DNA from 3 places in the Shewanella yunxiaonensis genome. Region 3 is predicted to be linked to each of the others. Evidence: predicted binding sites of a transcription regulator. Region 3 holds the regulator's gene; each other region holds the start of a gene.
The links. The regulator sigma-54, encoded in region 3, starts transcription at its own class of promoters, with help from an activator protein. The targets are predictions, from matches to a motif close to GTTGGCACGNNNNTNGNNT.

Region 1 (2,206 bases), 270 kb from region 3:
ACTAAACCGACGATACCAGCCATGACCAGTGACGGACTCAGAGGATCAGCAGTAATCGCTACCAGACCAGCCAAAGCACCGTTCAGGATCATGGTCAGATCTGCTTTGCCCCATACCACTTTACAGACGATCAGCGCAGATACAGCACCAAATGCGGCAGCGGAGTTAGTGTTCACAAACACCTTACCAACGGCATCGGCGTCAGCCATGCTAGAGATAGCCAGCTGTGAACCGCCGTTAAATCCGAACCAGCCCATCCACAGAATGATGGTACCTAATGTTGCTAGAGGCAAGTTACAACCAGGAATAGGCGTTACAGAACCATCTGCACCAAATTTACCTTTACGGGCACCGAGCAGTAACACACCAGCCAACGCCGCAGAAGCACCGGCCAAGTGTACGATGCCAGAACCCGCGAAGTCAGAGAAACCAGCGGCTTTAAGGAAACCACCGCCCCAAGTCCAGAAACCTTCAACGGGATAGATGAACGCAGTCATCACTACGCTGAATGCCAGGAAAGCCCACAGCTTCATACGTTCGGCAACGGCACCAGAAACGATTGACATGGCAGTTGCTACGAACACAACCTGGAAAAAGAAATCGGATTCTAGAGAATGTGATGCATCAGCAGCCTGAGTACCGATAAGTCCACCAAAACTAGGCAGCCAACCACCTTCAGTATTATCAACATACATGATGTAGTAACCCACCAGCAGGTAGGTCACACAAGAAATTGCATACAGCACAATGTTCTTAGTCAGAATTTCTGTGGTATTTTTCGCTCTGACCAGACCAGCTTCCAGCATGGCAAATCCAGCAGCCATCCACATTACCAGGGCACCGGAAATCAGCAGATAAAACGTATCCAGTGCAAAGCGTAGCTCTGTCACTGAAGCCCCCAATTTGGTTAATTCTTCCATCGTTTTCCCCTTTAAAGCGCTTCGTTATCAGTTTCGCCGGTGCGGATACGGATGACCTGCTCCAGATCGGTTACAAAAATTTTGCCGTCGCCAATCTTCCCTGTATGAGCCGCATTAGTAATGGCTTCAAGCAGGTGCTCAAGGTTCTCATCCTTGGTGGCAATCTCCAATTTTACTTTCGGCAAAAAATCCACCTGATACTCTGCTCCACGGTAGAGTTCGGTATGCCCTTTTTGACGGCCAAAGCCTTTTACTTCAGTGACAGTCATACCTTCTATGCCAATGCCCGCAATTGCCTCGCGGACATCATCAAGCTTAAATGGCTTGATGATTGCGCTGACTAATTTCATCGAGACCTCCCAAATTGCCTTTTTTGTGTGTGATGTTGACTTGAGCAATTCAATCATCAGGCCAAGATGTTAATTTTTTGTTTTATAATGACTTAGCTAAACATCGCCTCTTTTTTGCGCCTTTGGTTGCACCAAAATAGTTCATCACCAAACTTGTTGCACAAAGTTGATGCATCAAAATATCGACTTTGGCCTTATTGGTTCAATGAGTGGAACAGGTTAATTTGTCAGGGATTATTTACCGCGGAGGCGATTATGTTGGAAAGCACAGAGACCATTCTGGTGATCGTGGATGTGCAAGGTAAACTTGCCAGGATCATGGCGCAGACAGAGCGACTTCATCAGCAATTACAAATCCTCGCCAAAGCGATGCCATTGTTTGGCATTCCCGTGCTATGGCTGGAACAATTGCCTGATAAACTCGGACCTACCAGCGAAGAACTGGCCACTATATTGCGCCAAATCACTCAACCAATCGCCAAAGAACACTTCAGTGGCTGGCAGTGCAATGAATTTCGTCAGCAACTATTAACCAGTGGTCGTAAAAAAGTGTTACTGGCCGGGATTGAAACCCATATCTGCGTTTATCAAACCTGCTGCGACCTGTTAAATGCCGGCATGGAGGTCCATGTAATTGCAGATGCGGTAGACTCACGCAATAGCGACAACTGCCAGTTGGGGTTACAAATGATGCAACAACATGGTGCCTGGTTAACACAAACAGAATCGTTGCTGTTTGAACTGCAGCAGCAAGCAAGTGGCGACCGCTTCAGACAATTACTGTCGTTAATCAAATAACCCATAAAAAAAGTCCCCGCTATGCAGGGACTTTTAATCTTACATGTCGATTATTTATAGGTAGCTTCGCGTTTCTTCGCTTCAGCATCCCATACTGGCAACACTTCTTTCTTAAATGCGGCTTTTTCAGAAACCAGT
Region 2 (2,206 bases), 1.7 Mb from region 3:
TAACCGCTGTATTTGCCCACCATATGGCGGAATGACAGTTTCGAGTCGCTGTTTTGTGCCAGAAACAAGCGGTAACCGTCGCCGTATTCCATCGATTTGCTGCGATATTGTTCCCAGTCGTCCAGTTTGCCATCCAGCTGGATCGGGCCTTGTAGCGGATAAGCATAGAGGTCGCGGCCTTTCTCTACCTGTTTTAGAAAGCTTGCCTGCGAGTCAAAGAGCTTGGGGCGTTCATGTAGTGCAGTCGCTAACGCTTGCGTCGTCCCTTCCAGCGTTTTTTCCTGGCCATGACGCAGGTATTTTTCCATTTCCCAGACGTATTGATAACTGAGCCAGGGCAAACCTAACAGAAATAACGACAACACCAGCGTTTTGGTGCGCAGACCGATGGGCGGGTGATAAACCGGCAGCTTCACGCTTGACTATCCCAGCGATAGCCCATGCCGTAGACGGTATCGATGCAGTCGAATTCCGGATCGAGCGCCAGAAACTTCTTGCGAATACGTTTAACGTGAGACGTGATCGTACTGTCATCCACATAAATTTTGGCTTCCTGCATCAGATCGCCCCGGCTGCGCACATGGCCGGGATGCTTTGCCAGCGCGTGTACCATCCAAAATTCAGTCACCGTGAGTTCAATTGGGGCATTCTTCCAGCAAACCTGAATGCGGTTAGCATCTATCGACAAGTGACCGCGTTCCATCAATGATTCGCTTTGAAGGTCGCTGCCCGCTAATTCACTGCGCCGAAACAGTGCGGCTAAGCGTGCCAGCAAATGCGGAAAACTGACATCCTTGCTGAGATAATCATCAGCGCCAAGGCGTAATCCGCAAACCGTATCGAAATCGCTGTCCCGGGCAGTGAGAAATATGATGGGCAAAGCATTAGACATCGCCCGTAATGCCTGACATAGGGTAAAACCACCATCTATTTCGTGTTCCAGCCCAATATCAATAATCGCCAGATCCGGCAGGCGGGTATTGAATGCGTGCATCGCTTCAGCGCGATTGGCATAACCTTGTACGCTATAGCCCTGATTTTGTAATACGTCCTTATAGTTCTCGCGGATAGCAACTTCATCCTCCACGATAGCGATGCGTTTCATGAGCGCTGAAATCTCGGGTTATGAGTCATTAGCCGTGACTATACAACAATTTGCCCGATAAAAAAGTGCTCACAGGCAAATGCCATTTTGTTGCCACAATTGATCGGCGAACTGCCATTTTTACTCCCTGTGTCCGCCATTTCACCCAGGTTTAATGTCCCCATCGAAAGCACGATGACTTAACACTAACAACAAGGAAACAGTGAAATGAAACAGCACATTATCTCCGCTTTAGTGATCTCTTCTCTGATGGCGATGCCTGTGATGGCACAGGAACAGCAAGACAACCAGACCCCGGCGGCCATTGGCTTTGGTAGTGGTATGGTTTTGGGCGCTGTCGTTGGCGGCCCAGTCGGCGCCATTGTCGGGGCCTTTAGTGGTAGCTTGGTGGGGAAGAGCGTTGGGGATGACAAACACCTCAAAGCACAGCAACAAACATTGGATGAACAAGCTCAACAAATCACTGTGCTTAATCAGAAACAGCAGTCACTGGAGCAATTACAAGCGCAATACACCGAAGCGCAGCGACAACTGAAGACCTTACAGGCAGCACGTGCATCGAAACTGGAGGAACTGACGGTAGGCATGAATGTTCAGTTTCGTACCGGTACTGCAGAGATTGAGCCTCATTTCGCGAAGCAGTTACAAGATATCGCGTTTGCCATGAGTCTTGCACCAGAGCTGACGCTGGAGCTGTCCGGTTATGCTGACCGTCGTGGTTCGGCGGAATTCAATCAACAGTTATCCGAACAGCGAGTGCAGGCAGTACGGGAGTTTCTGATCCAGCAAGGGGTGAATGGCGCAAGATTAACCGCGAACGCTTATGGTGCCAGCGCCCCTTTGAACCCAAAAGAAAGCCTAGAAAATGACTTTTTTGACCGTCGGGTGACCTTGCGCCTGCAAAGTCCTGATGCAGCGTTGGCAGCCAATAATCAGTAGCGAGTTGAGGAGATACGGATGAAAAAGGATTTCCTTGAGACGTTTGCCGGAATACATCCTTGCCGTGTTGAAACGGCGGATGTATCACGTTGCGACGACGGTCAGGCGCTTCTGCCTGACTGGATGTTCAGCCTGATGCAAACCAGTGGTCTGCTGCTATTA
Region 3 (2,206 bases):
CAGCTTTTCTTTGTATTTAATGACCTGACGATCCAATTTATCAATTAGAGCGTCGATGGCAGCGTACATATCGGTGTGTTCTGCGGTGCCGTGCACCTCTCCACCATTCAGATGTAGCTTGGCTTCGACTCGTTGTATTGCTTTCTCAACATTGAGTACGACGTGCACATTATTGATCTGTTCGAAATGGCGTTCAAGTTTTGCAAATTTACTCTCCACATAGCTGCGCAACGAGTCGGTGATCTCAATATGATGGCCTGCCAGGTTGATTTGCATAGGGTGTCCTCCATAGGGGTACTGTGGAATTACAAACTCTTACGCTGATTCGATGGTGGGATCATCATGGCTTCGCGGTATTTGGCGATGGTTCGGCGTGCCACGTTAATTCCCTGCTCAGCCAGCAACTGTGCCATTTTGCTGTCGCTGAGCGGCTTTTTCTGGTTCTCCGCGGCCACCAGTTTTTTGATAAAGGCGCGGATTGCCGTCGATGAACATTCGCCACCGTCTTCAGTACCGACGTGGCTGGAAAAGAAATATTTTAGCTCAAATATACCGCGTGGCGTATGCATGTATTTCTGCGTTGTCACTCGGGAAATTGTCGATTCGTGCATATCAACGGCTTCGGCAATATCATTGAGCACCATCGGTTTCATGGCTTCTTCGCCATATTCAAAGAATCCCTGCTGAAACTGTACAATGCAGTTAGCCACCTTTAGTAGTGTTTCATTGCGGCTTTCCAGACTCTTGATAAACCATTTGGCTTCTTGCAGGTGTCCGCGGATAAACTGGCTGTCGGATTGGCTCCGCGCACTGCGGGCCATAGCGGCATATTGCTGATTAATACTGAGTTTGGGCATGCAGTCTGGGTTGAGTTCTACCACCCAGCGACCATTTTTCTTCCACACGCTGACATCTGGGATCACGTACTCGTCATCCTGAGGCTGCACTAATAGTCCGGGACGTGGATTAAGCGATTGGATCAAACTAATCGCGTCACGCAGATCTTCTTCTCTCAAACGGGTCTTGCGCATCAGTGTGCGATAATCTTTGGCAGCGATCAGGTCAAGATGCTGTTCCAGCAGCATAATGGCGTTTTCGAGATGCGGGGTGTCATCACTATATTGCGACAGCTGGATCAGCAAACATTCACGCAGATCCCGTGCAGCGACACCGACAGGATCGAAGTGTTGGATGCGTTTCAATACCGCTTCTACTTCTTCTAGCTCGATTTCCGGATTGCCCATAGCATCCAGAATATCCTCCGTGGTTTGCGTCAGATATCCTTGATCATCAATCGCTTCGATAATTGCAGTGGCGATTGCTGCATCAGTTTCTGAGAACGGTGTCAGGTTCTTCTGCCATTCCAGGTGTTCATGCAAACCTTCAGAAGTTTCTCCCTGAAATGGGGTATCGTCATCACGGATAGGACCACTGGACATAGCCGGAGCGGCAGTAAAAACCTCATCCCAGGTAGTATCCATTGGCAGCTCTTCAGGGAGTGCCTGGCTAGTGAGTGCATCCGAGGTTTCTACCGTCGAACTATCTTCGATATGTTCGCTCGGCTCCGGTGCCTCTAAATTGTTATCGATATCATGATTGCTGTCGGTGCTTTGGTTGTCTTCATTCACTTCCAGCAGCGGGTTTGCTTCTAAGGCTTCTTGAATTTCCTGTTGTAACTCCAGCGACGACAGCTGCAGCAAACGTATTGCCTGCTGCAGTTGAGGTGTCATGGTCAGCTGTTGACCCAGTTTGAGCTGGAGTGACGTTTTCATGTTACCGCTTACCCCTACATCTTATAACTTTATAAAAATTCTAGTAATTACAGACTTTAACGTTTTAAAGCTGTAAGCGCTCCCGGTGTTTACTATAGCTTGAATTGTTCACCCAAGTACACAGCACGGACTTGTTGGTTGTCGAGGATCTCGGCAGGGGTGCCTTCGGCGATCAGTTGTCCGTGGCTGACAATGTATGCATGTTCACAAACATCAAGTGTTTCACGCACGTTATGATCCGTAATCAGCACACCCAGTCCACGTGACCGCAATTGTTCAATAATTTTTTTAATATCAATAACGGAGATGGGGTCTACGCCAGCAAAGGGTTCATCCAACAGAATGAATTTCGGGTCTGCGGCCAAGGCTCTGGCAATCTCTACACGCCGGCGCTCACCTCCCGAAAGTGACATCCCCATGCTGTCGCGAATATG

Region 1: a site for sigma-54 is predicted at 1,318-1,336, ahead of glnK (P-II family nitrogen regulator). Genes of this name have one in related genera too.
Region 2: a site for sigma-54 is predicted at 1,185-1,203, ahead of pdsR (proteobacterial dedicated sortase system response regulator). Genes of this name have one in related genera too.

What each region holds. Positions count from the first base shown of each region.
Region 1 is NZ_CP073587.1:772,129-774,334, reverse strand. Features, by position in the region: gene KDN34_RS03670 (ammonium transporter) at 1-920, opposite strand, end outside; gene glnK (P-II family nitrogen regulator) at 932-1,270, opposite strand; gene KDN34_RS03660 (isochorismatase family protein) at 1,526-2,068, shown strand; gene nrfA (ammonia-forming cytochrome c nitrite reductase) at 2,119-2,206, opposite strand, start outside.
Region 2 is NZ_CP073587.1:2,209,756-2,211,961, reverse strand. Features, by position in the region: gene pdsS (proteobacterial dedicated sortase system histidine kinase) at 1-416, opposite strand, end outside; gene pdsR (proteobacterial dedicated sortase system response regulator) at 413-1,105, opposite strand; gene pdsO (sortase-associated OmpA-like protein PdsO) at 1,313-2,044, shown strand; gene KDN34_RS10135 (marine proteobacterial sortase target protein) at 2,063-2,206, shown strand, end outside.
Region 3 is NZ_CP073587.1:506,419-508,624, forward strand. Features, by position in the region: gene hpf (ribosome hibernation promoting factor) at 1-276, opposite strand, end outside; gene KDN34_RS02345 (RNA polymerase factor sigma-54) at 306-1,772, opposite strand; gene lptB (LPS export ABC transporter ATP-binding protein) at 1,865-2,206, opposite strand, start outside.